DNA from 2 places in the Kribbella sp. NPDC004138 genome. Region 1 is predicted to be linked to the other one. Evidence: riboswitches for the same ligand, from Rfam matches in the RefSeq annotation. Region 1 holds a riboswitch; the other holds the start of a gene.

The links. Region 1 has a riboswitch for S-adenosylmethionine ahead of ACWEOO_RS39695 (aminotransferase class V-fold PLP-dependent enzyme). Riboswitches for the same ligand answer to the same signal wherever they lie in the genome.
Region 2: another riboswitch for S-adenosylmethionine. It lies ahead of thrC (threonine synthase); the one in region 1 lies ahead of ACWEOO_RS39695 (aminotransferase class V-fold PLP-dependent enzyme).

Annotation. Positions count from the first base shown of each region.
Region 1 covers NZ_JBSGFZ010000042.1:157-15,592, reverse strand. Annotated here, with positions in the region: gene ACWEOO_RS39745 (hypothetical protein) at 1-487, opposite strand, end outside; gene dapA (4-hydroxy-tetrahydrodipicolinate synthase) at 706-1,620, shown strand; gene ACWEOO_RS39735 (ribonuclease J) at 1,617-3,311, shown strand; gene ACWEOO_RS39730 (LacI family DNA-binding transcriptional regulator) at 3,358-4,389, shown strand; gene ACWEOO_RS39725 (hypothetical protein) at 4,349-5,209, opposite strand; gene ACWEOO_RS39720 (alkaline phosphatase D family protein) at 5,341-6,861, shown strand; gene ACWEOO_RS39715 (maleylpyruvate isomerase family mycothiol-dependent enzyme) at 6,933-7,574, opposite strand; gene ACWEOO_RS39710 (mycothiol-dependent nitroreductase Rv2466c family protein) at 7,571-8,356, opposite strand; gene ACWEOO_RS39705 (LuxR C-terminal-related transcriptional regulator) at 8,405-10,306, opposite strand; gene ACWEOO_RS39700 (prolyl oligopeptidase family serine peptidase) at 10,355-12,406, shown strand; gene ACWEOO_RS39695 (aminotransferase class V-fold PLP-dependent enzyme) at 12,422-13,786, opposite strand; SAM riboswitch class IV at 13,804-13,917, opposite strand; gene ACWEOO_RS39690 (DinB family protein) at 14,014-14,529, shown strand; gene ACWEOO_RS39685 (DUF4184 family protein) at 14,560-15,330, shown strand.
Region 2 covers NZ_JBSGFZ010000001.1:316,990-332,425, forward strand. Annotated here, with positions in the region: gene ACWEOO_RS01485 (MMPL family transporter) at 1-847, opposite strand, end outside; gene ACWEOO_RS01490 (response regulator transcription factor) at 929-1,609, opposite strand; gene ACWEOO_RS01495 (sensor histidine kinase) at 1,512-2,789, opposite strand; gene ACWEOO_RS01500 (FGGY family carbohydrate kinase) at 2,971-4,392, opposite strand; gene ACWEOO_RS01505 (alpha,alpha-trehalose-phosphate synthase (UDP-forming)) at 4,379-5,776, opposite strand; gene ACWEOO_RS01510 (Gfo/Idh/MocA family protein) at 5,785-6,786, opposite strand; gene ACWEOO_RS01515 (amidase) at 6,777-8,261, opposite strand; gene ACWEOO_RS01520 (DUF3263 domain-containing protein) at 8,330-8,638, shown strand; gene ACWEOO_RS01525 (LytR C-terminal domain-containing protein) at 8,641-9,318, shown strand; gene otsB (trehalose-phosphatase) at 9,315-10,148, shown strand; gene ACWEOO_RS01535 (hypothetical protein) at 10,114-10,581, opposite strand; gene ACWEOO_RS01540 (DNA-3-methyladenine glycosylase family protein) at 10,736-11,680, shown strand; gene ACWEOO_RS01545 (cation:proton antiporter) at 11,703-12,929, shown strand; SAM riboswitch class I at 12,995-13,135, shown strand; gene thrC (threonine synthase) at 13,149-14,408, shown strand; gene ACWEOO_RS01555 (ubiquitin-like small modifier protein 1) at 14,405-14,680, shown strand; gene ACWEOO_RS01560 (zinc-dependent alcohol dehydrogenase family protein) at 14,801-15,436, shown strand, end outside.

The sequences.
Region 1 (15,436 bases):
TCAGGTACGACGGGATGCCGCCGGACTCGAGCGCCGCGGCGAACCGGCGCTGGTTGCGCTCGCCCGGCCACGCCTCCCAGAAGAACAGCGGCAGCGCCAGGGCGGCGCCGATCAGGACGACCCAGAAGCTCTCGGCCACGAACGACAGCGCGACGGAGATCAGGAACACGGCCTCACAGACCGCGAACCGGGTGAACGTCGACGCGGTGAACCGGCGCCACGAGTCCGCCTCGATCTCGGCCGCCGACCGCGCCGAGTGCGCGAGCGGGGGAGTACGGAAGCCGGCCAGTTCGCAGATCGAGTACGCGCCGACGGCGGCGGCCGGCACCACCAGCACCGGCCAGCCGGTCGGGAACTCGCCGATCCCGTCGGTCGCGAGCACGAACCACAGCACGAGCGTCATCAGCGGGATCGCCCCGGCCATCGTCGCGCAGACCATCGTCAGGCTCTGGCGGGCGGCAGGCGTGGCAGCAGAAGGTGTCGACACGCGGATGAGACTAAGGCATCGAAATCCGGACACATTGCGTACGTTTCCTCACGGAGAGTATTTGCAGAAGTTTTTCCGGACTTTTTTGCCAGAAGCTGTAACGCCTACCGAGCGGCGCCCGATAGGACGAGTGAGCCTGGTGGCTGCCCGGACCCCCGAGCGGACAGCCACCAGGCCTACCCATTTCTTCAGGGGTCGGGAGCGGTAATCTGAGGCCCATGTCCTCGCCAGAATCCACGCCCTCGTCGACGCCGCCGTTCGGCCGGCTGACGACCGCGATGATCACGCCGTTCCGCCCCGACGGGTCACTCGATCTCGACGCCGCCCAGAAGGTCGCCAGGCACCTCGTGGACGGCGGCAACGACGCCCTGGTGCTGAACGGCACCACCGGCGAGGCGCCGACCACCTCGGACGACGAGAAGGTCCGGATCATCCAGGCGGTCCGCGAGGCCGTCGGTGACGGCATCAAGCTCGTGGCCGGCGTCGGGACCAACGACACCGCGCACACGATCGCGTGTGCGCGGCAGGCCGAGGCCGCCGGCGCGGACGGCCTGCTCGTCGTCACGCCGTACTACAACAAGCCTCCGCAGGACGGGCTGCGCGCGCACTTCACCGCGGTCGCCGACGCCACCGGCCTGCCGAACATGCTGTACGACATCCCCGCCCGGGCCGGGGTCGAGATCAAGACCGAGACCCTGATCGCGCTCGCCGAGCACCCGCGGATCGTCGCGGTGAAGGACGCCAAGGGCGACCTCGCGGGGACCACCAAGGTGCTGGCGAACACCGATCTGTTCTACTACTGCGGTGCCGACGAGCTGAATCTCGCCACGATGGCGGTCGGCGCGGTCGGCATCGCGAGTGTCGTGGCGCACGTGGCAAGCCGGGAGTACCGGCAGCTGATCGACGCCGTGGTCGCCGGCGATCTCGGAGCAGCACAACAGATCGAGCGACGGCTGGTGCCCGCCGTCGAGGCGATCATGACCAGGACCCAGGGCGCCATCATGGTGAAGGCCGCGCTCAAGCTGGCCGGCGTCATCGAGCACGCGACCCTCCGGTTGCCGTTGGTTGAGGCGACCGCCGAGCAAGTGGACCGGCTCACCACCGACTTGAAGCAGGCAGGACTGATTGCATGAGCCATCCCCATCCAGATCTCGCCGCGCCCGGACCTCTCGCTCCGGGCGCTTTGCGGGTCATCCCGCTCGGCGGCCTCGGCGAGGTCGGCCGGAACATGACGGTGTTCGAGTACGACGGCAAGCTGCTGATCGTGGACTGCGGCGTACTCTTCCCGGACGAGAACCAGCCCGGCGTGGACCTGATCCTGCCGGACTTCGAGCCGATCCGGGACCGCCTCGACGACGTCGTCGCGGTGGTCCTGACGCACGGCCACGAGGACCACATCGGCGGGTTGCCCTACCTGCTGCGTGAGCGGGGCGACATCCCGGTGGTGGGGTCGCAGCTCACGCTCGCGCTGCTCGAGGGCAAGCTGAAGGAGCACCGGCACCGCAACGTGCCGCAGCAGACCGTGGTCGAGGGCGAGAAGCTGCAGATCGGGCCGTTCGTCTGCGAGTTCGTCGCGGTCAACCACTCGATCCCGGACGCGCTCGCGGTCGCGATCAAGACGCCGGCCGGCACCGTGCTGCACACCGGCGACTTCAAGATGGACCAGCTGCCGCTCGACAACCGGATCACCGACCTGCGGGCGTTCTCCCGGCTCGGCGAGGAGGGCGTCGACCTGTTCATGGTCGACTCCACGAACTCCGAGGTGCCCGGCTTCACCACCCACGAGCGCGACATCGCGCCGGTGCTGGACCGGGTCTTCACCAAGGCGAAGAACCAGCGCATCATCGTGGCCTGTTTCGCCTCCCACGTGCACCGCGTCCAGCAGGTCATGGACGCCGCCGTGAAACACCGCCGCAAGGTCGCGTACGTCGGCCGCTCGATGGTCCGCAACATGGGAGTGGCCCGCGACCTCGGGTTCCTGACGGTGCCCGGCGACACGCTGATCGACATGCGCGACCTGGACAACTACCCGCCGGAGCAGGTGGTGCTGGTGTCGACCGGTTCGCAGGGCGAGCCGATGTCGGCGCTGTCCCGGATCGCCGCCAACGACCACAACGTCGTCCACCTGCAGCCGGGCGACACCGTCGTGCTGGCGTCGTCGCTGATCCCGGGCAACGAGAACTCGGTGTACCGGGTGATCAACGGCCTGATCCGGCACGGTGCGAACGTGATCCACAAGGGCAACGCGCTGGTGCACGTGTCCGGGCACGCGAGCGCGGGCGAGCTGCTGTACTGCTACAACATCGTGAAGCCGCGCAACGTGATGCCGGTGCACGGCGAGGTCCGGCACCTGCACGCGAACGCGGATCTCGCGGTGCAGACCGGCGTACCGCGGGAGAACGTGGTCGTCGTCGAGGACGGCGTGGTGGTCGACCTGATCGACCGCAAGGCCGTGGTGGCCGGCAAGGTCGACTGCGGGTACGTGTTCGTGGACGGCTCGACCGTCGGCGACATCACCGAGACCTCGCTCAAGGACCGCCGGATCCTCGGCGACGAGGGCTTCATCTCGGTGATCGCGGTGATGGACTCGGTGACCGGCAAGCTGACCGCCGGGCCGGAGATCCAGGCCCGCGGGTTCGCCGAGGACGACACCGTGTTCGACGACCTGAAGCCGAAGATCGAGGCCGAGATCGAGAAGGCGATCGGCAGCGGCGTCGACGACATGTACCAGCTGCAGCAGGTGATCCGCCGGGTGGTCGGCAAATGGGTCAGCGACACCCACCGCCGGCGCCCGATGATCATTCCGGTCGTGGTCGAAAGCTGATCACCCGGTGTAACCTGCTCCGCGAGCAGAGGAAGGTGGGCCGGCGATGAGTGTCAGCGGGGTGAACGGGACGGGCCAGCGCCGGCCCACGATGAAGGAGGTCGCCGCCCGGGCCGGGGTCGCACTGAAGACCGTGTCCCGGGTGGTGAACGAGGAGCCGAACGTCAGCCCGGAGCTGACCGCCAAGGTCCAGGCGGCGATCAAAGAGCTGAACTACACGCCGAACGAGTCGGCCCGGATGCTGCGCCGCGGCAAGACCGGCACGATCGCCGTGGTGATCCGCGACATCGGCGACCCGTTCTTCGCCTCGCTCGGCCGCGCGGTCGAGCTGTGGGCGCGCTCGTCCGGCTCGGTCGTCATGATCGGACTGACCGACGAGGACCCGGACCGGGAGCGCGACGTCTGCCTGGAGTTCGTCGCCCGGCGCCCGGACGCGCTGATCATGGCGCCGATCGGGGAGACCCAGGACTACCTCGCTCCGCACGTCGACGCCGGGATGGCGGTCGTCACGATCGACCGGCCCGCGCACGGCATCGAGGCGGACGCCGTGCTCGCCGACAACGCGGGCGGTATCGACCAGGCGATCGACCACCTGGTCCGGCAGGGCCACCGGCGGATCGCGTACCTGGGCGACGACGAGCGGATCTTCACCGCGCGGGAGCGGGTGGTGGCCTACCGGGCGGCAATGGCCCGGCACGGGATCGGAGTCGACGAGGACCTCGTCCACCTGTCCGAGCCGACCACCGAGGGCATCGGCATCACGCTGTCGGCCGTCCTCGACCGCCCCGACCCGGCCACCGCTCTGCTGTCGGCCAACAACATGACGACCGCGGAGGTACTGCGGGGCCTGGCCGGCCGCCGGGACAAGGTGGCGCTGGTGTCGTTCGACGACCTGCAGCTCGGCGACCTGCTCAGCCCCGGCCTGACGGCGGTCGCGCAGTCGGCCGACGTGATGGCCCGAACGGCGATCCAGCTGATGACCGAGCGTCTCCCGGAACCGCACCGCCCCGGCCGCACGGTCCGTGTCCCGGTCAAGCTCACGATCCGTGGCTCGGGGGAGATCCCGCCTCCGCGCTGACCACCTGCCCGGGTTCGCCGAACCGGGCCAGCACCAGCGCGGCGGCGACCGCGAGCACGAAGCCGCACGCGGCCACGGCCTCGTAGCCGGGCCGCGGCCGATCGCCCAGCACGAGCAGCCCGACGATCGCCGGGAAGAACGTCTCGCCGACGACGAGCATCGCGGTCGCGGTTGTCACCCCGCCGCTCTGCAGCGCGGCGGCGTACCCGAGCATGGCCATCGCACCGCTGACGATCGCGATGTACGTGGCCGGCTCGGTGAGCAGGTCCGCCGGGCGCAGGCTGGGAATGATCCGGCCGCAGATGGCGACGACGCCGAAGCCCAGTCCGGCGATCAGGCCCAGCACGGCGGCGCGAAGCCGCCGCGGGACCAGTCGGCTCGCGACCCTGGCGAGGGCGAGCAGCATCACCAGTCCGGCGAGTGCAATCTCGAACCCGCGGCCGACCGTGGCGTTGCCCTCGGTGCTGGCCGAGATCCCCAGCAATCCCAGCCCGACACAGACCGCCCCGACGGCGGCCCATTCGACGCGGCCCAGCCGGACGCCCAGGGGCCAGGCCGCGAGCGCGGTCACCGCCAGACTGGCCGCGAGCGCGGACTGGACGAGGAACAGCGGGAGAACCTGCAGTGCAGCCAACTGCAGGGCGAAGCCGACGGCGTCCAGGGCGATGCCGGCCAGGAACCGCCACTGCGCGACGATCCGGACCAGTCCGTGGGTGCTGATGTTCTCGGAGGTGTCCGACCCGGCAGCGGCAGCCTGCAGCACCGAGGCCACGCCGTAGGCGACCGCGGCTGCCAGCGCACACAGCAGACCCCACCACATGCCTGCAGCCTACGGATCCGCGCCGTCTAGTCGTTGCGGGCGCGGGCCTGCGATCGCGGCCGGTGGGTGATTTGCCGTGGAGTTGGCCAGGCTGTCACCCGGCGGTCACTCGTGGAGCGCACCTTCGGGACATGAAACTGAGTCGCCGCCAGCTCTTGGCCGCATCTTCCGTCGCCAGTGCGTCGTTGGCCCTGCCAGGCGTCGCGTCCGCGGCACCGAATCTCGTCCGCCGTGACCGCGCCGCGCTGCCCTCGGGCGTCGCGAGCGCCGACGTGACGCCGAACTCGGCCGTCGTGTGGTCGCGCGCCGACCGCCCGGGCCGGCTGGTCGTCCAGCTGACCAGCCACGGCCGTTTCGACCGGGCGATCTGCCTGCGCGGCCCGAAGACGGACGCCGCCGACGACTTCACCGCGCGGCTGCCGTTGCGTGGCCTGCGCCCCGGTCAGCGCTACGACTACCGGATCGGCTTCGAGGACGAGAACGGCCGGATCGGGCAGACGCTCGACGGCTCGTTCGGCACGCCGGGCCGCAACCGGCCGGTGTCGTTCGTGTTCACCGGCGACACCGCGGGGCAGGGGTACGGCATCAACCCGGACCTCGGCGGCATGGTCGCGTACAAGGCGATGCACGACACCCGGCCGGACTTCTTCCTGCACTCCGGCGACAACATCTACGCCGACGGCCCGATCCAGGCCGAGCTGAAAGTTGCCGACGGCACCGTCTGGCGGAACGTGGTGACCGAGGAGGTCGCGAAGGTCGCCGAGACGCTCGCCGAGTACCGCGGCCGGTACAAGTACAACCTGCTCGACGGCAACGTGCGCTCGCTGTACGCCGACGTACCGCTGATCGCGCAGTGGGACGACCACGAGACGCTGAACAACTGGTACCCGGGGGAGATCCTCACCGACGACCGCTACACCGAGCGGCGCGTCGACGTGCTCGCGGCGCGGGCGAAGAAGGCGTTCCTCGAGTACTTGCCGATGGAGCACGCCGCGGGCCGGGACCGGATCTACCGCAAGGTGAGCTACGGTCCGCTGCTCGACGTGTTCTGCCTGGACATGCGTACGTACCGCGGCGCGAACCCGGTGCCGTCGACCGCCGGGCCGGTGGCGATGCTCGGTGCCGAGCAGGCCGCCTGGCTGGTGCGTGAGGTGGCGGCGTCGCGGGCGGCCTGGAAGGTGATCGCCAGCGACATGCCGCTCGGCCTGCTGGTGCCGGACGGCAACCTGATCGAGGCGGTCGGGAACGGTCTGCCCGGCGCGCCCGGCGGCCGCGAGCACGAGATCGCCTGGGTGCTGAGCCAGTTCAAGAAGCGCAAGGTCCGCAACGCGATCTGGTTGACCGCCGACGTGCACTACTGCGCGGCGCACCACTACGACCCGTCGCGGGCGGCGTTCACCGACTTCGACCCGTTCTGGGAGATCGTGGCCGGTCCGATCAACGCCGGCACGTTCGGTCCGAACGCCCTGGACAGCACCTTCGGGCCGGAGGTCGTGTTCTCGAAGGCGGCCGACTTCGCGAACCAGTCGCCGGCCGGCGGCAACCAGTTCTTCGGTCACACGTCGATCGACCCGCGGACCGGCGTGTTCACGGTCTCGCTGCGCAACCTGTTCGGCAAGGTTCTCTGGATCAAGGACATCACCCCGGCCTGAGAAGGCCAGTCGTACCCACCGGCTCCGGCGCTTGTGCGGGATGCCGCCCACCGGGGCCGGCGGGTACGACGTCACACGCCGTGCAGGACCTCCGCGCCCGGACCGTCGAGCTGCGGCAGGACGACGCGGCGCCCGGTGAGCAGCAGGAGCAACGAGAGCATCGGGCCGCGCAGCTCCGACCCGTCGCCGACGCTCCAGTCGATGTCGTCGGCAACCAGACGGAGCCCGTCGTACGGCAGCGACTTGAAGACCCTCGACATCCGGCTGCCGCGGCATTCCCAGACGCGCGTGGCCGCCGTCGCGGCGACGTCCGGCGGGACCGGGAGCGAGCGGCCGATCGGGATCGCGATGTCCTGCCCGTGAACGACGATGTCGATGAGCGTCTCCCGCGGAGTGACGCCGAAGTTGTGCCTGCGGGAGCCGATCATGCCGCGGATCTCGCCGATGATCTGCTCGGTCGGCAGCGCTGCCTGGTCGCGCCCGGAGGCCTGGATGATCCAGTTCAGGCTGTGAATGCCGGGATGCTTGAGTGCGAGGCGGAGGGCGGCGCCGAGCGTCATCTGCTGCAGGGTCAGGTGGCCGGCGACGTCGCGGACGGTCCAGCCCGCACACAGCGAGCGGTGCGCCCAGTCGTCGGTGGTCAGTGTCGCGAGCAGGTCGGCTGTACGGGCTCTTTGCGTGTCGATCGCGGTCCAGAGTTCGTCGTCGTTCATGACCGCGCCTTTCCGTCGGTGGGCCGGTAGCGCACGTCCGGCGGGCTGGTGCGGGTGCGCTTGAGTTCGAAGAAGTCGCGGCAGCCGGTGAGCAGGCGAATGCCGTCGAACAGGCGTACGGCGTCGTCGCCGCGGGGGACCGCGTTGAGAACAGGCCCGAAGAACGCGGACCCGTCGAGGTGCAGGACGGGTGTGCCGCCGTCGATGCCGACCGGCATGGTGCCTTCGTCGTGGCTGCGGCGCAGCGCCGCGTCGTACGTCGCGGAATCGGCCGCCTCGGCGAGCGTGACCGGCAGCCCGGCGGCGACGAGCGCCTCGGTCGAGGCGGCGCGGTACTCGGCGGTCGACGGATAACGCCAGTGGTCGAAGATCCGCTCGCCGAACGCGGTGTGCCAGGCCCGGAACGCTTCTGGTCCGTGGTGTGCGACCACCGCGGTCGCGACCCTTGACGGACCGGTCATCTCGCCGAGTTTCGCGCGGTAGGTCTCGTCGACGGCGCGGTGCTCGTTGAGCATCAGCAGGCTCATCACGTGGTACCGGAGATCGAGGGTACGGCGCTGGGCAACTTCGCGGAGCCAGCACGCCACGACCCACGTGTACGGGCAGACGGGATCGACGTACAGGTCGACCCGCGGCGTGGTGCCGGGGATTTCGGCGGCACGAGCGGATTCGGTGCGCTCGAGGAACCCGGCGGCGGGTGTGCCCCCGGTGCGGTCGGCGTAGTAGCGCGTCGTGACCTGGTCCCACAGGTCGCGGTCGGCGCCGGTCTGATCGTTGTGCATGGTCCGAGCGTCCGCCACCTTGGGTCATCGTCACATCGTCCGAATTGCTCAGTCGGTACTCAGACCGGTGCTCGCCCAGGCCGCGACCTGGGCGCGGTTCGCGAAGCCGAGCTTGTCGAGGATGTGCTGGACGTGATTCTGCGCGGTGCGTTCGGAGATGACGAGCCTGGCGGCGATCTCGCGGTTGCTCAGGCCGTTCGCGACGAGTCGTGCGACCTCGCGCTCGCGTGGGCTCAACGGGTCCGGCGCGACCGCCAGGCTCCGGAGGCGTTCCACCCAGGGCGTCATGCCGAGTGCCTGCGCCAGATCGAGCGCGTCCCGGGCCACAGCCCGCGCCCGGGATTCGTCGCCGAACCGCTGATGGGTCTCGGCCAGCAGGCAGGCAGACTCGACCGCGAAGCCCGGCGCGCCGATGCTGCGGCAGCGCGCTTCGGCCGTTCGGAGGTCCGCGACCGCAGCGTCCGGTTCGTCGAGGGCCGCGGCGCAGACCCCGAGGACGAGGTCGACCGGTCCGAGGAAGTTGGTCGCGCCCGCGCCGCCCACGACGTACCAGCCGCGGCGGGCCTCCAGGCGGTCCCGGAAGCGTCGTACGTCGTCGGTCGCGCCGATCGCGGCCGCGACCCGCGCGCCGATGGTGTTCAGCAGCAGCTCGCCCGCGCGCCAGTCCGGCCACGACTCGGGCCGGCCGCAGCGTTGGTACAGAGCCGCTGCCTCATCCGTCCGGCCGGCGTCGACGAGCACGAACGCGCGGGTCAGCCGGGCGGCGAGATCCCAGCGGGCGTCGGTTCCGAACTGCCAGACGGCACTGCCCAGCAGTTCGGGGGAGTGGCCGCGATGATGGCCGAGCACCAGCCGGAACGCGACCTCCGCACCGTGCGCCGCCGGATGACCGATGCTGCGGAAGACGGTGAGCGCTTCGTCGAGCAGCGTCTCGGCGTCGTCGAACTCGGCGCGGGCGGCGGCCAGTGACGCTCGGGTGATCAGGACGTGCCATCGACCCTGCGGGCCGCCCGCACGCCCCGCACAGCTTGCGATCCGGCCGGTCTCGCCGCCGATCGCGGCCAGGTCACCGGCGTACCAGAGCGTGTCGACGCGCCAGAGTCGCCCGCGCAGCTCCACTTCGGCGCGAATGGTCGACGTACCAAGCTCGATCATCCGGTCCGCGGCGGCGGCCAGTTCGGCCACGTCGTCAGGTCCGCTCGTCGCGAGCTGGCGCGCGGTCAGCGCTTCCACGAGAAGGGACGGATCTTGCAGCGCCTCGGCCTGGGCCAGCGCGTCACTGCTGGCTCGGAGCGCCTCACTCCACCGCGCGAGGTAGACAGCCGCCTGCGACTGCCGGGCCAGCAACCGGACTCTCGTCCTCGGCGAGCTGTGTGCTGCGGCGAGTGCCTCGGTACACCACTGGTCGATGTCGCCGTCCCAGTCCGACTGGCCGATCGGCTCGAGCGTGACGGCTGCCTGGGCGAGCAGCTCGGCTGCTTTCGCGCTCCTCGCGATCGCGACGGCGCTGCGCGTGGCAGCGTGGGCCGTCGCGAGATCACCGGCGCGGACGGATGCCGTCGCGAGGCGGAGCTGGAGCGCTGCCCGTTCGAGCGGATCAGGCGTTGCCGCTACGGCCCCGGCCCAGTGCCGTGCGATCTCGGCCGTGTCGGCGCCTGCGTCCGCTTCGAGCACCTCGGCCGTACGGCGGTGCAGGTCGGCGCGCCGGCTCAGGACCAGCCGCGCTTCGGTGTCCCGGCGTACCGACTCGTCGGCGAACCACGACTCGCCCGTGTCCGGTGCCACGACGATCGCACCGCCACGGATCAGTACGTCGACCGCGTCCGCGAACTCGTCGCTGGTGAGACCGGCGACTCGCTGCAGGACGTCCAGCCGGATCCGCGGGCCGGCCACGGCGGCGGCGACCCGCACCTGGGCCGCGTTGTCGTCGACCGGTCGCGTGGTGGTCACGCTCGCAGTGTGACGGCAGGCCGCTGAGTCCGCCAGTAGGTTGTGTCCATGACCGTCTATCCCGAGAGCCGCCGCGACGATGTGGTCGAGACGTTGCACGGGCACCAGATCGCCGACCCTTACCGCTGGCTGGAAGACCCTGACTCGAGCGATACCCAGGACTGGGTCGACCGGCAGAACGCATTCACCCAGGCCGAGCTGGCCGACTACCCCGAGCGTGGCTGGTTCCAGGCCACGATGGCTGCGATCCTCGCGCGGCCGCGGGCCGGTGTGCCCGTGAAGAAGTCGGGCTGGTACTTCGTCGGCCGCAACGACGGCACCCAGGCTCAGGACGTGATCTTTGTCGCCGGCTCGCTCGACGAGCTGCTGTCCGCGGGCCGGGTGCTGATCGACCCGAACACGCTGTCCGAGGACGGCACGGACTCGCTGGGCTCGTTCACCGTGAGCCCTGACGGCAAGTACTTCGCGTACGGCGTCAACGAGAGCGGCAGCGACTGGACGACGTTCCGGCTGCTCGACATCGCCAACCGAAGGCCTGTCGACGACCAGGTGTCGGAGGCCAAGTTCTGCGAGGCGACGTGGCTCCCCGACAGTTCGGCGTACCTGTATCTGCACTACCCGGCGAGCGGGCGCAGCGAAGGCACGGAGACGACGTCCCTGTCCGGCGGACGGCTGATGCTGCACCGCGTCGGTACGCCGCAGTCCGAAGACGAGCTGCTGCTGAGCTTCCCGGACAACGAGCGGTACTTCATCACTCCCGAGGTGTCCGACGACGACCGGTACCTCGTCGTCCACATCACCGAGGGGACCGACCACGCCACCCGGCTCTGGATCTACCCGATCACCTCCGACGGCCTGGGCGAGCCGGTAAAGGTGGTCGACGAGTTCGCGGACGAGATCGCCTTCGTGCGGATGTCCGGCGACCAGCTGGTCCTGCGCACCGACCGGGACGCGTCCCGCGGCCGGGTGGTGCTGTCGACGCTGGACGGTTCATTTACCGACCTGATCCCGGAGGGAGAGTCGACGCTGCAGGCAGTCCGCGGTACGGCGGACGGCCTCGCCACGTTGACGCTCGTCGACGCGCAGCCGGTGCTGACGCTCTACGCGCTGGACGGCTCCGGTGAGCGCGTCGTCGACGTGCCTGGTGGCGGTGTGGTCGGGCTCAACGCCGGGCCGGAGTACGACGAGCTGTTCATCGGCCTGTCGACGACGACCGACCCCACGCTGTCGTACGTCGTCTCGACCGGGTCAGGCGACGTACGCGTGCTGCCGGAGCTGGTTCGTGGCTCCGGAGGCTTCACGCCGCCTCAGGTCACCGTGACACGCCGGACCGGACCGGTGCCCTACTTCTTGATCACCAGGTCGGACCTGGACTTCTCCGAGCCGCGCCCGACGCTCATGTGGGGGTACGGCGGGTTCCGTATCCCGATCCAGGCCGACTACCGGCCCGGCTGGCCGGCATGGCTTGCTGCCGGTGGCGTGCTGGTCATCACCAACCTGCGTGGCGGCGGCGAGTACGGAACCGAGTGGCACGACGCAGGGCGGCTCAAGAACAAGCAGAACGTCTTCGACGACTTCATCGCGGTTGCCGAGGATCTGCGGGACACCGGCGTGACGACTCCGGCGCAGCTGGCCGTTCACGGTCGCAGCAACGGCGGGCTGCTCGTCGGTGCCGTCATGACGCAGCGACCGGACCTGTTCGCGGTCGCATTGCCCGGTGTGGGTGTCCTGGACATGCTGCGCTTCCACAAGTTCACCGTTGGTGCGGCCTGGGCGTCCGACTACGGCTCGCCGGACGATCCGGAGCAGTTCGAGGACCTGCTGGCGTACTCGCCGCTGCATCGCGTCAGCGACGGGACGTCGTACCCGGCCACGCTGGTGGTCACGGGGGACCACGACGACAGGGTGGTTCCGTTGCACAGCCACAAGTTCATCGCGGCGCTGCAGCATGCCCAGTCCGGTCCGCGACCAGTCTTGACCCGGGTCGAGGTCAACACCGGCCATGGCTTCGGAAAGCCCGCCGCGATGATCGCGGCGGAGTGGGCGGACCTACTGGCGTTCGCTGCTCACCATGTAGGTCTCGTACCTCCCGAGCAGTAGGAGAGCTGCTTGTGGCTACCAGATCCGCGGGGCCTGAAGGTCCCGCGGGTCGTCCGCCGGCTGACAGCCGTGGGCGCTCTCCGTGTACTCCGTGCGCGGACCGGTCGTGGCCAGCGTACGGACGGCGTTGACGAGCCGGTCCACGTGCTCACGGGTCGCCCCGAGGCCGAGGCTGGCGCGGACCGCCGTACCGTGCTCAAGGGAGTCGGCAAGCAGGTGGCCGACCAGCGGGTGGGCGCAGAACTTGCCGTCCCTGACACCGATGCCGTACTCGGCGCTCAGCGCCGCGGACACCAGCGTCGAAGTCCGGCCGGCGAGCGTGAAACAGACCGTGCCGACGCGGTCGGCCTCCTCGCCGAAGATCGAGTACGTCGTGACGCCGTCGATCTGGGCGAGTCCGGTGCGCAGCCGGGCCAGCAGGCTGCGCTCGTGCTGCTCGATGGCGTCGCGGTGCTTGCTGATCGCGGCGCACGCGCTGGCCAGGGCGATGGCGCCGATGACGTTGGGGGAGCCGCCCTCGTGGCGGGCCGGTCCGGTCGTCCACACCACGGTGTCGCCCGTGACGGCGTGGGTCGCGCCACCGCCGTACAGGTACGGGTCGGCGGCGTCGAGCCAGTCGGAGCGGCCGATCAGTGCGCCGGCGCCGTACGGCGCGTAGAGCTTGTGACCGGACAGGGCGACCCAGTCGACATCCAGAGCGGCGATGTCGACCGCGCGGTGCGGAGCGAGCTGTGCGGCGTCGAGGCAGACCCGCGCGCCGTGGGCCTTGGCCACCTTGGCGATGTCGGCGATCGGGAAGATCTCGCCGGTGACGTTGGACGCTCCGGTGACCATGACGAGGCGAGGACCTTCGGGCGCCTGACGGAGCGCGTCGGCGACCCGGGTCACGGCCTCGGTCGGGCTGGACGGGGCCCCGAGGCGGACGGTCCGCTCGGCGGGCCACGGCAGCAGCGCGGCGTGGTGCTCGGACTCGAAGACGATCACGGTCGCGTCGGCCGGCACCGCGTGGGCGAGCAGGTTCAGGGCGTCGGTCGTCTGCCGGGTGAAGATCACCTGGTCGTCCGCGCGGGCGCCGACGAAGCCGTGCACCTCGGCGCGGGCCCGCTCGTACCACTGGGTGGTGATCCGCGAGGCGTAGCCGTTGCCGCGGTGCACCGACGCGTACGACGGCAGGGCCGCCTCGACACTGGCCCGGACGGACTCCAGACACGGGGCGCTCGCGCCGTGGTCGAAGTTCGCGTAGTCGGTGACCCGGCCGTCGGCGAGCGGGACCAGCAGGTCCGAACCGACGGTGGCGGGGATGTTTCCGGTGACCTGACGCGTGACGGTCGGCCGCGAAGTCGTCGTACTGGCCGGCTCGAGGATGGACAGGATCGACATGACGATGCTCCCAGGGAAGTCCGCACTTGCCGAACGGGGTATCCGCACGGCCTGGTCTTCACCCGGGGCACCCCACCGCGGAGGAGGGTTGCCGGCCAGCTAGCCGGGGCTTGTCGCTGGCACTCATGACCTGCCGAGAACGGTAACGAACGGGATACGGCTGCCGCCAGTGACTATCTCATGTGATGAGATGAGTGAACACATCGTGGGATGACGTAAGGAAGTCGATGACCTGGAGAGCGCCTGTGGTCGAGCGGCCGGACGGCTCGCTGACCGCACCGGAACGCGAACTGCTGCAAGGCTATCTGCAGTTCTATCGCAGCACGTTGCTGTTCAAGTGCGCGGGGCTGACCGCGGAGCAGTTGGCCGAACGGCCGTCGCCGCCCTCCAACCTGTCGCTGCTCGGCCTGATCCGGCACCTCACCAAGGTCGAGCGGATCTGGTTCCGCATCCACTTCGCCGAGGTCCCCGCCGAGCCGGTGTTCCCGCTGGAGCTCGGCAAGGACGCCGACTTCGAGCGGATCGAGGCGGCCGACGCGCAGGCGGCGTACGAAGGCCTGATCGCCGAGTGGAAGCTCTCCGACGACGCGGCGGCCGGCCACTCGCTGGACGAGCGGTTCACGTTCAAGGGCATCGATTCGACGCTGCGGATGATCTACATCCACCTCATCGGCGAGTACAGCCGGCACTGCGGCCACGCAGACCTCTTGCGGGAGCAACTCGACGGGACCACGGGCGCGTAACACGACCTGCCACGCACCTAGGCTGCCGCCGTGCCGTTCACTCTTGCCCACCCCGCGGCCGTCCTTCCGCTGTGCCGGCGTCCGTTGGTGGCGTCGGCTCTCGTGGCCGGCGCGGTGGCTCCCGACCTGCTGTACGTCGGGCCGATCTACCGGATCGCCACGCAGATCAACGGCAACTTCACGCTGACCCTCACCCACAAGTTCACGTCGGCGCTCTGGCTGGACCCGCTGCTGGCGCTCGTGCTGCTTCTTGTCTTCAACGTGGTGCTCAAGCGACCCCTGGTGGCTCTGGCTCCGACTGCGCTCGCCGCACGCCTGCCTGGTGCGGCCCGACCCCATCTGGTGTGGATGGTCGTCTCCGCCGTCCTGGGTGCGCTGACCCATGTGCTCTGGGACTCGTTCACGCACTATGACGGGTACTTCGTCCGAGAATTCCCAGGCTTCTTCCGGGCTCAGCTGACGGGAGCGTGGGACGTGAACCGCATCCTCCAGTACGTCAGCACCGTCGGTGGCTGTCTCGTCCTCGCCGTCTGGCTCTACCGCTGGTACCGCCGTACAGCACCGTCCGCTGTCGAGCCGGGGGTGCCTGATTGGGTGCGCTACCTCGTGCTGGCCGCCTTGATGGTCTTCGGCGTCACCGGCGCGATCGTCGAGCTCGGCCGGGTGGACGGCGAGTTCGCCGGGGAGACCGCCGTACGGCTCGTGCTGTCCGGGCTCGTGTCCGGCGGCCTGGCCGCGCTCGCCTGGTACGTCGTGCTGTGGCACCTGGGGCGGCTGCGGCGGCGTACGCACGTGTCGTGACGCTACGGATGGGGCAGCGTGATCGGCGTGTGACACGTGGGACTCGAGGGGTGATCGGGGTAGCCTGAACGATATGGCGACCCGCACGTCTTCCCCGGCGCGGGCG
Region 2 (15,436 bases), on a different contig from region 1:
CCACGGTCAGGCCCGCGAAGACCACGGCCGATCCGGCGGTACCGACCGCGCGGCCGACCGCCTCCTCCGGCTCCAGCCCGCTGCTGAGCTCGTGCCGGTAGCGCGACATGATGAACAGCGCGTAGTCGATCGACACCGCGAGCCCGATCATCAGCGCGAGGATCGGCGTTCCGGAACCGATGTCGACGAAACCGCTGATCGCCGAGATCGCGGTGACGCCGATGCCCACGCCGATGATTGCCGACAGCAACGGTAGGCCGGCGGCGATCAGCGAGCCGAACGTGATCAGCAGGACGACCGCGGCGACACCGATGCCGATCACCTCGGTGAGCTGTTGCTCGCCCTGCGCCTGCATCGCGTCCCCGCCGTACTCGACGGTGAAGCCGGCCGCGCGGGCCGGTTCGACCGCCGCGGCGACGGCCTCTTGGGCCTCGGGGGTGACCTCCTGGGCGGTGACCTTGTAGGTGACCTGCGCGTAGCCGGTGCGTCCGTCGGGGGAGATCGCCTTGGCGGTGAAGGGGTCCACGACGCGCGCGACCTGCGGCGCGGTGGCGAGCCGGTCCAGGGTCTGCCGGACCGGGGGCGTGTCGGTGAGTTTCTGGCCGGCCGGTGCCTGGAACACGATCCGGGCGGTCGCGGCGTCGGCGCCTGCCTGCGGGAAGCGCTCGTTGAGCAGGTCCGCGGCGCGCTGCGACTCGGTACCGGGGATCGAGAAACCGTTGGCGGTCGGGCCGGACAGCGTCGCCGCACCCGCGATCCCCGCGGCGAGCAGCCCGAGCCAGATCAGCACGACGAACCGTCGCCGGCGGAAGGCGAAGCGGCCGAGGCGATAGAGATACGTAGCCATGCCGCCGATGCTTCCGGCGGCACGTCGTCGCCCGCGTCTGCCCGTGGCGGGCTTCTCGGCGTACCGCGTTCGCCGTACCGGCTACCGCGGCTGCGGTACGCCGGGACGCACGAGGCCCGTCTGGTACGCCAGGACGACGAGCTGCGCGCGGTCGCGGCAGTCGAGTTTCACCATCGCGCGGTTCACGTGGGTCTTCGCCGTCGACGGGGAGAGCACCAGGCGGTCGGCGATCTCGTCGTTGGACAGGCCGAGGGCGACCAGGCCGACGATCTCGCGCTCGCGGTCGGTGAGCGCGTCGAGGATGCCGGCGCCGATCGCGTGCCCGGCGGTGGGTTCGGCCAGGAAGCGGTTCATCAGGCCCCGGACCGCCTTCGGGGACAGCAGGGCGTCGCCGCGGGCGACCACCCGGATGGCGTCGATCAGCTCGGCCGGTTCGACGCTCTTGCCGAGAAAGCCGCTGGCGCCGGCGCGGATCGCGTCGAACACGTACTCGTCGACCTCGAACGTGGTCAGGATCAGCACTTTCACGCCCGCGAGCGCCTCGTCCGCGGTGATCATCCGGGTCGCCGCGAGCCCGTCGACCTCGGGCATCCGGATGTCCATCAGCACCACGTCGGCCCGCTCGGAGCGCGCGAGCTCCACCGCGTCCCGCCCGTTCGAGGCCTCAGCAACGACCTCCAGATCTGGCGCTGAACTCACCAGCACCCGGAACCCGCTCCGGATCAGCGTCTGGTCGTCGGCCAGCAACACCCTGATCGTCACCTTCAACTCCAGTCTCCAGAGGAAGCACAGCACGTACGACGAACCCGCCTGATGCCCGTGGCGCGGTGTGTAGGGTGCCGCCGACGGCGGCGACACGCTCACGCATCCCGATCAGACCGTGGCCCGCACCCAGGTGGGTGACGACGGGGCCGGCGGGGTGAGGGCCGGTGTCTGTTACCTCTACCGTCAGGCTGGTCGGGGTGCGGGTGATGCGGACGTCGGCGCTGGCGCCGGGGGCGTGTTTGAGGACGTTGGTCAGGGATTCCTGGACGACTCGGTAGGCCGTGAGTTCTATGACTTCCGGGAGTTTGCCCAGTGCCGGCGGTGGGGTCCAGTTGACCTCGACGCCTGCGGCGGTGAAGGAGTGGATGAGGGCGTCCAGCTCGTTCAGCGAAGGGGCCGGTGCGGTCGGGAGCGGAGAGCCGGAACGGCGGAGTACGCCGAGGAGAACGGTCAGTTCCTGCAGCACGGTGCGGCCGCCGGAGCGGACCAGGGCCAGGGCGCGTTCGGCCTCGTCGGGCTGGGTCCGGAGGACGTGGGCCGCGACGCCGGACTGCACGTTCATCAGCGCGATGTGGTGGGCGATGACGTCGTGCAGCTCGTGCGCGATCCGCAACCGTTCCTCGATCACCCGCCGCTGGGCCTCCTCGTCGCGGGACCGCTCGGCCCGCAGCGCCCGCTCCTCGAGCTCCATCAGCCAGGCGCGCCGGTTCCGCACCGCCTCGCCGATCGCGCCTGAGAACAGCACGAAGAAGACCAGACCGAGGTTGTCCAGCACGTCCCCGCTGACGAACAAGGCCTCGGCGACCAGCGTCGCCAGGGCCGTGCCGATGACCACCACGCAGCGGGTCAGACGGTCGTCCTTCGCCAGGACGACCGTGAAGACCGCGACGCCCATGAAGAGCACGATCGGGCTCTTGGCCTGCTCGGCGATGACGAAGGCGATCGCAACACCCGTCGTGACCACCAGCACGGTGATCGGCGCCCGTCGCCGGAACGTGAGCGCAACGGCACCCACGACGGCCAGGACGACGACCGTCGCGTTCAGCTCGATCCGCTCGCCGACGTGCTTGCCGCCGGGCACCAGCAGGTTGATCAGCAGGATCGTCAGGGCGAGCGCAAGGTCCAGCACCAGCGGATGCCGCGCCGAGGCACGGCAGAACCGGATGAGCCGTTCCATGCCTTCACAGTACGTGGCCGCCCGCCCGACCGCCTCGTCCTGCGGCAGTATCCCGGCCGTACCGCAACCGCAGTAGAGCGGCAGCTCGACAGGATGTATACGTCCACTAGGCGGGATCGGCCGTCCCGCTGAGCGTGAGCGTGGCCGGACGGACCGGACACATCCTGTCGAGCTTGCCGATTCAGAGGGCCGAAGCCTGGACAGCCAGCTCGCGCAGGGGCTCGTAGCGCGCCCGCAGGGCGGCCAGGCGGGCCACCTCGTCGGCGACCGGGGTGAGGTGCTCGCCGCCCGGCTCGGGGGAGAGGCCGAGCGCCACGGCGGCCGCGCCCCGCGCGCCGACCTCCGGCTCGGCACAGACCGTGGTGGGGCGGGCGAAGGTCGCGGTCAGGCAGCGGCGCCACCACTGCGAGGCGTCGATCCCGCCGCCGCCGAGGACGACGTCGAGCTGCTGCCCGAACAGCGTGTCGAGGGTCCGCAGCCCGCGGTCGATCTCCAGCGAGGCGCCTTGCAGGGCCGCGGCGAGCAGGGCGGCCGGGGTGTCGTCGAACGACAGGCCGAAGTACACCCCGGACCCGCCGGGTACGACGGCGGGCGGCCTGGTGCCGGCCATGAACGGGATCGCGATCGCGTTCGTCGTCCCGATCTCGACGCCGGCCGGTTCGTCGGACTCCAGCCGTAGGACGCCGGTCAGCCAGGCGTGCAGGTTCCCGGCCGCGGAGAACGCCATACCGGTCACGGCGCGCTTGTCGTCGACCCGGTACCGCCAGAGCTCCCAGGGCAGCTCCGGCGCGTTCTCGATCGGGTGCACGACCCGTACGGCGGCCGAGGTCCCCACGGTCACCGCGGCGGTGCCCGCGTCGTACCCGCCGGTGCCGACGTTCGACGCGGCTCCGTCACCGGTCGGCGGATGCACGGGTACGCCGACCAGCCCGGGCCAGCGGCGTGCGTACTCGGCCGACAACGTGCCAGTCCACCCGGTCGGCACGATCGGCGGCAGCTGGTCGGCCGTCACACCGGCGATCTCCAGCGCCTCGTCGTCGTACGCACCGGTGGCGAGGTCGAGTGTGCCGGTCCCGGAGGCGACCGAGACCGACGTGACGCGCTCACCCGTCAACCGCTCCAGCACCAGGTCCGGCAGGCCGGCGAACTGATCGGCGGAGGCGGTGGACAGCAGCCAGGGGATCCGGCGGGTCCAGTACAGGCGGTGCAGCCACGCGCCGGTGCGGGCGTGGAAGGCGTGCTCGTCGAACGACGTCCAGAGACCGAGGTCGACCGAGCGGGTGTCGGCCCACGTGATCACCGGGGTGCGCGCCGCGCCTTTGGCGTCGAGGGCAACGATCGAGTGCCACTGCGAGGACAGCACGATCGCGCCGATGCCGTCCAGGTGGCCGTTCTGCTCGAGCTCGTCGAGACAGCCGAGCAGGCCCTCGACGTACTCGTGCAGGTCGAGCGTCGCCGAGCCGTCGTGGCCGTAGGCCGGGGAGATCTTGTGCCGTGCGAGCGCGCCCGGGATCGGTGTGGCGTCGTCCGCCGCCAGGACGAGTGCCCGCGCCGAGGACGTACCCAGGTCCAGCGCGAGGACCTTCCCGTCAGTCCTCGTCATGCAGAGCCTTCAGGAAGGTCTGCGCCCAGACGTTCACGTCGTGCGCGGCCAGGTGCTTGCGCATCGCCTTCATCCGGCGGCCGAGCTGCCGGTCGTCGGTGTTCATCGCGTCGACGATCGTGTCCTTCATGCCGTTGATGTCGTGCGGGTTGACCAGGAACGCCTGCCGGAACTCGTCCGCCGCCCCGGCGAACTCGCTCAGCACCAGCGCTCCGGTGTCGTCGTACCGCGTCGACACGTACTCCTTGGCGACCAGGTTCATGCCGTCCCGCAGCGGGGTCACGACCGCGACGTCCGCGGCCCGGAGCAGCGCGGCCATCTCGGTCCGCGAGTACGTCGTGTGCAGGTAGTTGATCGCCGGCGTACCGATCCGGCCGTGCTCGCCGTTGATCCGCCCGACCAGCAGCTCGATCTCGTCGCGGAGCACGCGGTACTGCTCGACCCGCTCCCGGGACGGCGTCGCGACCTGGATGAACACCGCGTCGTCGACCGAGATCCGCTTCTCGTCCAGCAGCTCGCCGAACGCCCGCAGCCGCTGCCGGATGCCCTTGGTGTAGTCGAGCCGGTCGACGCCGAGCAGGATGTGCGTCGGGTTGCCGACCTCCTCGCGCATCTCGGCCGCCCGCGCGGTGGTCTCCGGCTGCCGGGCGAGCTTCTCCAGCTCGTTGACGTCGATCGAGATCGGGAACGCCTTCGCCCGGACGATCCGGTCGTCCGGCAGGTGGATACGGTCGCCGCGGGTCCGCAGGCCCATCCGGTTGCGGGCCAGCCGGGCGAAGTTCGACGCCGCGCCGGGCCGCTGGAAGCCGACCAGGTCGGCGCCCATCAGGCCGTCCAGGATCTGCCGCCGCCACGGCATCTGCGCGAACAGCTCGGTCGGCGGGAACGGGATGTGCAGGAAGAACCCGATCCGTACGTCGGGACGCAGCCGGCGCAGCATCGCCGGGACCAGTTGCAGCTGGTAGTCGTGCACCCAGACGTCGGCGTTGTCGTCGGCGGCCTCCGCGGCGGCCTCCGCGAACCGCCGGTTGACCGCGACGTACGACTCCCACCACTCGCGGTGGAACTCCGGCGCCACGATCACGTCGTGGTACAGCGGCCAGAGCGTCGCGTTCGAGAAACCCTCGTAGTACAGCTGCACGTCCTCGGCGGACAGCATCACCGGCACCAGGTGCATGCCGTCGTTGTCGAACGGGTCCAGCTTCTCGTCGGGGCTGCCGGTCCAGCCGATCCAGGCGCCGTGGTGGCCCTGCATCACCGGCGCCAGCGCGGTCACCAGGCCTCCGGGACTTCGGCGCCACGCGGTGCTGCCGTCGGGCATCTCGGTCCGGTCGACCGGCAGCCGGTTGGCCACCACAACGAAGGAACTCCTACCGTTCGGCATCTTCAGCGTCATCCACTCAGGTCGTCGTCGTCACCGGGGTAGCGAACCCCGATCTGGCTCCGGGTCTCGTCGAGCAGTTCGAGGATCTCGAGCGTGCCGGCGTGGGGGAGAGCCGGAACCTCGATCAGTCCCTGGCGCAGCGCGCGGATCACTTCTGCCGCCTCGTAGTGGTACCCACGGCCATGCGTCGGGACGTCGATCCGCTCCGCTCCGGAAGCGGTCGTGCGCACGTAGTACTCGGGGTGGTGGAAGCGGTGCGGGAGCTGCAGGTTGCCGTCCGGGCCGCTGATCGACGCGACCCACGGGTTCTGCGAGCGCAGGCCGCAGGTCAGCGCGGCGACCGCGCCCGAATCGTACCGCCAGGCCATCGCGACGTTCAGGTCGATCCCGTCCTGGTTGAGCGAACCGACCGCCTTCACCTCCGCTGGCCGGCCGAGCGCCAGGTAGGCGAACGTCATCGGGTAGATGCCGCCGTCCATCAGCGAGCCTCCCCCGAGCGCCGGGTCGAGCAGGCGCGCCGGCAGTGCGGGTTTGTGGAAGGCGAAGTCCGCGACCACCTGCTGCGGCTCGCCGATCACGCCGCGCTCCAGGTCCGCGAAGACCGCCTGGATCACCGGGTTGGTGCGCATCCACATCGCCTCGGCGAACAACGTCCGGTGCTCGGCGGCGAGTGCGATCAGGTCCTTGGCCTGCGCCGCGGTCAGCGTGACGGGCTTCTCGCACAGCACGGCGACGCCGGCCTGCAGCGCCGTCCGGGCGATCGCGTAGTGCTGCGGGTGCGGGGTCCCGACGTAGATCACGTCGACCTCGCCGGAGTCGATCAGTCGCCGGTAGTCGTCGTACGCGTGCGGGATACCGAACTCGGCGGCGAACTTCCGCGCGCTCTCCTCGGAGCGGGACGCGACCGCGGCCACGACCGCATCGTCCGGGAGCAGCGCCAGATCGTGCGTGAACTGGGTCGAAATGTTGCCGGTTGCAACGATTCCCCACCTGACGCGATCTATACCCACTGTGTGAACTCCGGGGTCGGGAACGGTCCGTCTGCAACGATTCTCGCGGTTTCGAAGGCGTGAGCCAAGCGAATGAGCGTGACCTCACTTCGCGCCGTACCGCTGATCGTGATCCCGACCGGCAGTCCGGCGACCGTCCCGGACGGCACCGAAAGCAGCGGATAGCCCGCCAGAGCGGCGTGTGACGACGAACTTCCGAGAACGTGGTCGCCGTTCACCAGGTCGATCGCCCAGGCCGGCGAGTACGACGGGCTGACCAGCGCGTCGAGCTGGTTGTCACGCAGCAGGTTGTCGATGCCGTCCCGCCCGGCGCGGAGCGCGGTGAGGCGGGCAGCGACGTACACCGGGGCGTCGAGACCCTCGGTGGCCGCGGCGCGCTCGAACAGCTCCTGGCCGAACCACTGCAGCTCCTGGTCCGCATGCTGGTTGTTGAACGCGATCAGGTCGTCGAGCGTTCGCGGACCGCCGTGCGCACGGGTGGCGAGGTACGCCGCCATGTCGACCTTCAGCTCGTGGGAGAGCACCTGCAGTTGGTCCTCGTCGCCGCCCGGTGTCGGCAACGACAAGTGGTCGACCAGCGTCGCTCCGCACTGACTGAGGAGCTCCAGCGCACGCTCGGTCACCTGGTCCAGGCCGGTCGAGTAGCCCCAGAGCGGACCGCGCGGTACGCCGATGCGCACGTTGCTGAGGTCCGCGCCGCGGCAGTACTCGGTGTAGTCGGTGTGACCGCCGGTGAGGACCGAGAGCAGCGCAGCCGTCTGAGTAACCGTCTTCGTCATCGGTCCGGCGGTGTCCTGCGAGTGCGAGATCGGGACGATGCCCTGCTGCGAGATGAGCCCGACGGTGGGCTTCAGGCCGACCACGCCGTTCAGCGCGGCCGGGCAGACGATCGAGCCGTTGGTCTCGGTGCCGATCGCGTAGTCGGCGAGCCCGGCCGCGACGGCCGCGCCGGACCCGGAGGAGGAGCCGCCCGCCGACCGGTTCAACGCGTACGGGTTGCGGGTCAGGCCGCCGTACGCGCTCCAGCCGGACGAGGAGGCCGAGCCGCGGAAGTTCGCCCACTCGCTCAGGTTCGTCTTGCCCAGGATCACGCAGCCCGCCGCGCGCAACCGGCGGACCAGCGGCGCGTCCTCCGGCGGCGGTGGCTGGTCGGCCAGCGCCAGCGAGCCGGCTGTGGTCGGCAGGCCGGCGGTGTCGATGTTGTCCTTGACCAGCACGGGTACGCCGTGCAGCGGGCTACGGACCCGCCCTTCGTCACGCTCGGTGTCGAGACGGGCGGCATCGGTGAGCGCCGCGGGATTCGGAGTGCAGACGGCGTTGACCAGCTGGTCGACCTCACGAATCCGCCCCTGCAACTCCTCCACGAGCGCCACGCTGGAAGAAGTTGAGCTCACTGGAACGATCCTGCCAGAGTTGGCTGCGTCCGGTTGCCTTGTCAGCGACACGCTTCGTGTCGGTCCGGCGGTGAATGACATGGCTGTCGTTCTGCACGTAGAGTGGCTGGCGGACGGACGATCACCGACCGCACAGGAGTCAGCAGCAGATGGACAGCGCCAACGCCAGCTCTCCCGGCCCCGCCGAAGCTGCGCTGCCGGTCGTCGCCGGGCTCTCTGAGAGGGACGGCCAGATCCTCGCCTTCGAGCGGCACTGGTGGAAGTACGCCGGTGCGAAGGAGCAGGCGATCCGGGACCAGTTCCAGATGTCGGCGACCCGCTACTACCAGGTCCTGAACGCACTGATCGACCGCCCCGAGGCCCTCGCGCACGACCCGCTGCTGGTCAAGCGCCTGCGCCGCCTCCGCGCCGCCCGCCAGCGCGCCCGCTCCGCTCGCCGCCTGGGCATCGAGGTCTGACCATGTCCCGCCGCCTCAGGGCGTGCCTTGCTGCTCCGCGCCCGCGGGGCGAGCAGGGGCAGGTGCTGTCCTCCTTCGTTGCCGTGGCTGCTGTGGTCGCGATCGTGGCCGGACTGCTCGTGCTGTTCGGGACCCGTGGGCACGACAGCAAGGCCGACGAGAAGCCGGCCGGCGCGAGCACGCCGAAGGCGTCGGAGAAGCCGTCCACCGGGCCTTCGACGGTCGGGGCCAGCGTGCCGAAGCCGTCCACCAAGCCGTCCGCTGAGCCGACTCCCGCGCCGACGACCGCACCCAGCAGCGAGCCGCCGTCCACCGAGCCCACCACCCAGCCGAGCCAGCCGTCAGAGACGACACAGGCCACGCAGCCGCCGAAGCCGACGCAGCCGGTCACGATCCCGGCCGAGGAGCGCCCGGCGATCGAGGTGTACAACAACACCTCGCAAAAGGGCTTGGCCGACTCGGTCGCGAGCCGCGCGCGGCAAGCCGGCTGGACCGTGGCCGGCTCCCCGGACAACTGGCACGGCAAGATCGCCGAGAGCACGGTGTACTACCCGCCGGGCATGCTCGACGCCGCCAACCAACTCGCCCGCGACATCGGTGTCGGCCGGACCAAGGGTGCGCTGGACAACATGAAGAAGGATCGCCTGACCGTGATCCTGACCTCGGACTACTCAGGATGAGTACTCCGGTCATTCAGACCGAGGCGGGACGGGAAGGCTGGGAAGCCATCGTCTCGGACCCGGCGAGTGCCGTGATCTCGTCGGACTTCGACGGCGTCCTCTCGCCGCTGGTCGAGGACCCGGCGTTGTCCCGCCCGGTCGAGGGCGCTCTGGACGCGCTGGCCCGGCTCGCCCGGAGCGTGAACCAGGTCGCGATCGTCACCGGCCGGCCCGCGCTGGTCGCCACCGAACTGTCCGGGGTGAGCGGTCACCCGGGGCTCGGGAATCTCGTCGTCCTCGGGCACTACGGGCTGGAGCGCTGGGACGCCGCCACCGGCATGGTGACGAGTGAGCCGGTGCCGCCCGGTGTCACGACGGCTCGGGACCGGCTGCCGGGACTGTTGCGCGAGGCCGGCGTACCGGACGCGTTCGTGGAGGACAAGGACAGCTCGCTGGCCGTGCACACCCGCCGGCTGGACGATCCGGTCGGGGCCTTCGAACTGCTCCGGGCGCCGTTGACCGCGCTCGCCGAGGAGACTTCGTTGCGGCTCGAGCCGGGCAACCTCGTGCTCGAGCTGCGGCCGCCCGGGATCGACAAGGGCGTCGCGCTCCGCGGCCTGATCGAGTCGACCGGCGCGCGATCGATCCTGTACGCCGGTGACGACCTCGGCGACCTGGCGGCGTACCGGGCGATCCAGGCCGAGCGGGAGGCCGGGCTGCGCGCCGTACTGCTGGCCACGCGGTCCTCGAACGCCGCCGAGCTGATCGAGGCCGCGGATGTCGTCGTCGACGACCCGAGCGGTGTGGTGACCGTCCTCACGGCGCTTTCGGACGCGATCTCAGCACGCTGAGGGTCTGCGTCACGGTCTTGCCGATCGGCTGGATCGGCCGCTCGACGTAGCCGCCGTCCTTCAGGTTCGCGAGCCGCTCGAACGGGTTCCGCGACGCCGGGTCGCCGGTGAGCAGGAACGAGACGACCACGCCCACGACGTACAGCGGGAGCATCAGCAGGCCGATCAGGCAGAAGTACTGCCACGAGTGCCGCTCCTCGTGCCGGACCAGGGCCGCGTTGTCGAAGTAGGTGCGGTCGTGCTTGCTGAGTACGACGTTGCCGATCGTGAACGCGCCGGCGATCGGAAAGCCGAGCTTGTACTCGTTCGCGAAGTACAAGCCCCGCGGTCCCCGGGAGAACGTCGCCCGTCCGAGCACGCCGACCAGCCCACCCGCGAGCGTCGACAGGTTGAGAAAGTTCCCCACCAACTTCACCCACTGCCAGGCGGTCATACCGCTCAGTATCGATCCGATCGGTGCCGAAGGACAGGAGGTGTCTGCCTTCCCGCGCCGCTGCCTGGGTTCGGCATGCGTGCGGACCCATGTACGTACCTGTGTACGTCCTGTCGTTAGGGACCCTGTCGGTGGGGTAGGTCAGACTTGGCGGGTGAGTTCGGTGCGGATGTGGCGTCCTGGGCGGGTGGTGGATCCGCAGTCGGTGATCGGCGGGTTGCGCAAGGGGCCCGGCGATCCGGCGTACGTGTTCGACGCGGCGCGGCGGACGGTGTGGCGGGCGACGCGGACTCCGGAGGGGCCGGTGCTGTTGCGGCTGACGCCGCATGCCGGATCCGTCGAGGCCGAGGCGTGGGGGCCGGGGGCCGAGTGGGCGCTCGACGGGGTGCCGGAGCTGCTCGGCGACCGGGACAGCTGGGAAGGGTTCGAGCCGCTGCCCGAGCACCGGGTGCTGGTGGACGCGGCGCGGCGCTTCCCGCATCTGCGGGTGCCGCGGACCCGGGCGGTGTTCGAGGCGATGGCGGCCGCCGGGATCGAGCAGGTGGTGACCGGCAAGGAGGCCTTCCGGGCGTGGCGACTGCTGCTGCGGGAGTACGGCGAGCCGGCGCCAGGGCCTCATCAGCAGGGCAACCGGGTGATGATGGTGCCGCCGGCGCCGGAGGAGTGGCGGCAGATCCCGTCCTGGCAGTGGTTGCGCGCCGGGGTCGAGGGCCGGCGATCGCGGGTCGTCATCACGGCCGCGACCCGGGCGAAGGCGCTGGAGCGGACGCTCGAGCTGAGTGACTCCGCGGAGATCGAGCGGCGGCTGCGGTCGCTGCCGGGAGTCGGCGTGTGGACGGCGGCCGAGGTGCGCCAGCGGGCTCACGGCGACGCGGACGCCTTCTCGTTCGCGGACTACCACGTGTCGCGGAACGTGTCGTACGCGCTGATCGGCGAGGAGCTCGACGACGACGGCTGCGCCGAACTGATCGAGCCGTACCGCGGTCACCGCTTCCGGGTGCAGCGCCTGATCGAGCTGGCAGGCATCGGCCATCCTCGCTTCGGTCCGCGCAAGTCCCTGCCCACCCACACGCCGGGGGCCACGCATCGCCTGAGGTAGCCCTGGGCACAGGTGCCTGACGATGATCATCAACGGGGACGGCCTGTATCTCGTGGCAGGCCTGGCCCTGCTGCTCGGTGCCGTACTGCCCCGGTTACTGGCGCGGTACGCCGTTTCCGCGCCGATCGCCTTCCTCGGTGCGGGCCTGGTCCTCGGCCTCGCCGTCGACCGCGCTCACCTGAGTCCGATCGCGCAACCGGCGCTGACGAAGCACCTGGCGGCGCTGACCGTGATCGTCGCGCTGATGGGCGTCGGCCTGGCCATTGACCGGCCGATCAGCCTGCTCACCTGGGCAGTCACCTGGCGGTTGCTGTTCGTCGCGATGCCGGCCGGGATCGCGGCGCTGGCCGGGGCGGGTTGGCTGCTCGGGCTCGCTCCGGCGACCGCACTCCTGATCGCGGCGGTGCTGGCGCCGACGGATCCGGTGCTCGCGTCCGACGTCCAGGTGGAGGGGCCGACGACCGGCGAGGACGCCGAGCTCGACGAGGACGACGAGGTGCGGTTCGCGCTCACGTCCGAGGCGGGCCTGAACGACGGGATGGCGGCGCCGTTCGTGTACCTGGCGGTCTTCGTCGCGACCAAGACCCTGTCGCCGTGGCAGTGGGTCGCCTGGGACGTGGTCGGGAAGTCGCTGATCGGGGTCGCGATCGGCTTCGGGGCGGGCTGGTTGCTCGGGCGGATGACGTTCTCGGCGCCGTCCCGGAGCCTGCGGCTGTCGGAGGCCCGGGAGCCGGTGCTCGCGCTTGCTCTGACGGTCGGGGTGTACGGGCTCACCCAGGTGCTCCACGGGTACGGGTTCGTCGCTGTGTTCGTCGCGGCGCTCACGCTGCGCTCGGTGGAGAGCAAGCACGCGTTCCACGGCGAGCTGCACGACTTCATCGGTGAGCTCGAACACATCCTCACCTGGGGCGTCCTGCTCCTGCTCGGCGCCGCGGTCACCGCCGGGCTGCTGAAGCCGCTCACGGTCGCCGGCGCCGCTGTCGGCGTACTGCTGGTCTTCGTGGTTCGTCCGCTGTTCGGGTGGCTGTCGCTCGCGCGCTCGGGACTCCGGCGGTCCGAACGCTGGGCGACGGCGGCGTTCGGCGTCCGCGGCGTGTCGTCGGTGTACTACCTCGCCGCGGTCGGAGCGCATTTCCGGGACGACCTGCCGTGGCTCTGGGCGACTCTGGGGTTCACGGTGATCCTGAGCGTCGTTGTGCACGGGGTCGCGGCGACGCCGGTGATGCGCTTCCTGGAGCGCCGGGGCTGAGATCCCGCGTCTCGAATACTGGGAACGCGGGACACAATATGGACCCGATTGGGTAATCTCGGGGGAGCTCATCCAGAGGGACTGAGGGAAACGGCCCGTTGACGTCCCGGCAACCCTCCCCGTCGAGACCCCGTCCGGGGCTCTCCGCGAGGGAACGGTGCCAAATCCGTCCCGCGCCGAGATCCGGCGACCGGGGAAGATGAGGAGGGAACCTCACTCATGAGCCTGACCGCCACCCACACGATCCGTGAAGGTGCCTTCGGCAACGGTACGCACCTGAGCTGTCGCGCCTGTGGGGCGAAGTCGCCGCTCGGCCCGTTCTACGCCTGTATGGAGTGCTTCGGCCCGCTCGAGGTCGGATACGAGTACCCGAACATCACCCGCGAGCAGATCGAGGCCGGCCCGAAGAACATCTGGCGGTACCAGCCGCTGCTGCCCGTCCCCGTGGACGTGGCCAGCTTCCCGAACACCGAGCCCGGCTACACCCGGCTCGTCGACGCGCAGAACCTGGCCCGCGAGCTCGGGCTGCGCAAGCTGTGGGTGAAGGACGACTCGGGCAACCCGACGCACTCCTTCAAGGACCGCGTCGTCGCCTCCGCTCTGAGCGCCACCCGCGAGCTCGGCATGAAGGTCTTCGCCTGCCCGTCGACCGGCAACCTGGCGAACGCGGTCGCCGCGGCCGCCGCCCGGGCCGGCATCCGCTCGGTCGTGTTCATCCCGCACGACCTCGAGCGCCCGAAGGTGATCACGACCGCTGTGTACGGCGGGACGCTGGTCGCGGTCGAGGGCAACTACGACGACGTGAACAAGCTCGCCTCCGAGATCGCCGGCGAGGAGGAGGGCTGGGCGTTCGTGAACGTGAACGTCCGCCCGTACTACTCCGAAGGCTCCAAGACGCTCGCCTTCGAGATCGCCGAGCAGCTCGGCTGGCGGCTGCCGCAGCAGATCGTGATCCCGGTCGCGTCCGGGTCGCAGCTGACCAAGATCGACAAGGGCTTCACCGAGCTCGGCAAACTGGGCCTCGTCGACGCCACCGACTACAAGGTGTACGGCGCGCAGGCGACCGGCTGTTCGCCCGTCGCGCAGGCGTTCCGCGACGGGCACGACGTGGTCAAGCCGGTGCGCCCGGACACGATCGCGAAGTCGCTGGCGATCGGCAATCCGGCCGACGGGCCGTACGTGCTGGACGTCGCCCGCCGGACCGGCGGCGCGATCGAGGACGTCAGCGACGACGAGGTCGTCGAGGGCATCCAGCTGCTGGCCCGCACCGAGGGCATCTTCGCCGAGACCGCGGGCGGGGTGACCGTCGCGACGCTGAAGAAGCTGATCGCGACCGGCCAGCTCGACCCCGAGGCCGAGACGGTGATCATCAACTCCGGCGACGGGCTCAAGACGCTCGACGCCGTGGCCGACCGGGTCGGCCCCAAGGTGACCATCCCCGCGTCGTACGACGCCTTCGTGAAGGCAGGCCTGCAGTGAGTGTGAGCGTTCGCGTCCCGACCATCCTGCGGCCCTACACCCAGGGCGTGTCCGAGGTGTCCGCCGAGGGCACGACGCTGACCGAGGTGCTCGACTCGCTCGACGCGTCGTACCCCGGCATCAAGGGCCGCGTCCTGGACGACGCGGGCGAACTCCGCCGCTTCGTCAACGTGTACGTCGACGACGACGACGTCCGCTTCGCCGAAGGCCTGCAGACCACCATCAAGGACGGCGGCCAGGTCTCCATCATCCCCGCGGTCGCCGGCGGCTGACGCCTCCCCGCCCCGGTTGTCGAGTCGTGGATTTCGGCTGGCGCTCGGCGCCGATTTCCACGACTCGGTGGATGGGGTGGGAGCCGATCGCCACGAGTCGGCGCGGCTTAGGATTCTGGGATGCGAGCGGTCGTAGTTGCGGAGTACGGCGTACTGCCTGAGGTTCGGGACGTGCCTGAGCCCTCGCCGGCTGCCGGGGCGGTCGTACTGCGGGTTGAGGCGACGGGGCTGTGCCGCAGCGATTGGCACGGGTGGATGGGGCATGACTCCGACATCGTGCTGCCGCATGTGCCGGGGCATGAGCTGGCCGGGACGATTGCCGCGGTCGGCGCCGGTGTGACCGGGTGGGCGGTCGGGGATCGGGTCACGACGCCGTTCATCTGTGCATGCGGCTCGTGTGAGCAGTGCCTTGCCGGTGACCAGCAGGTGTGCCCGAATCAGCTGCAGCCCGGGTTCAACTACTGGGGATCATTCGCCGAATACGTCGCCGTACCGTATGCCGCGGTGAACCTGGTCCGGCTGCCCGACGACATGGACTTCGCCACCGCCGCTGGCCTGGGGTGCCGCTTCGCCACGTCGTTCCGCGCCGTCCACCAGGTCGGCAAGGTCGTCGCCGGCGAACGCGTCGCAATCTTCGGCTGCGGCGGCGTCGGTCTCTCCGCCGTCATGATCGCCGCCGCTCTGGGTGCTGAGGTGATCGCCATCGACACCAATCCGGCGGCGCTCGAGCTGGCCCGCACCTACGGCGCTTCTCAG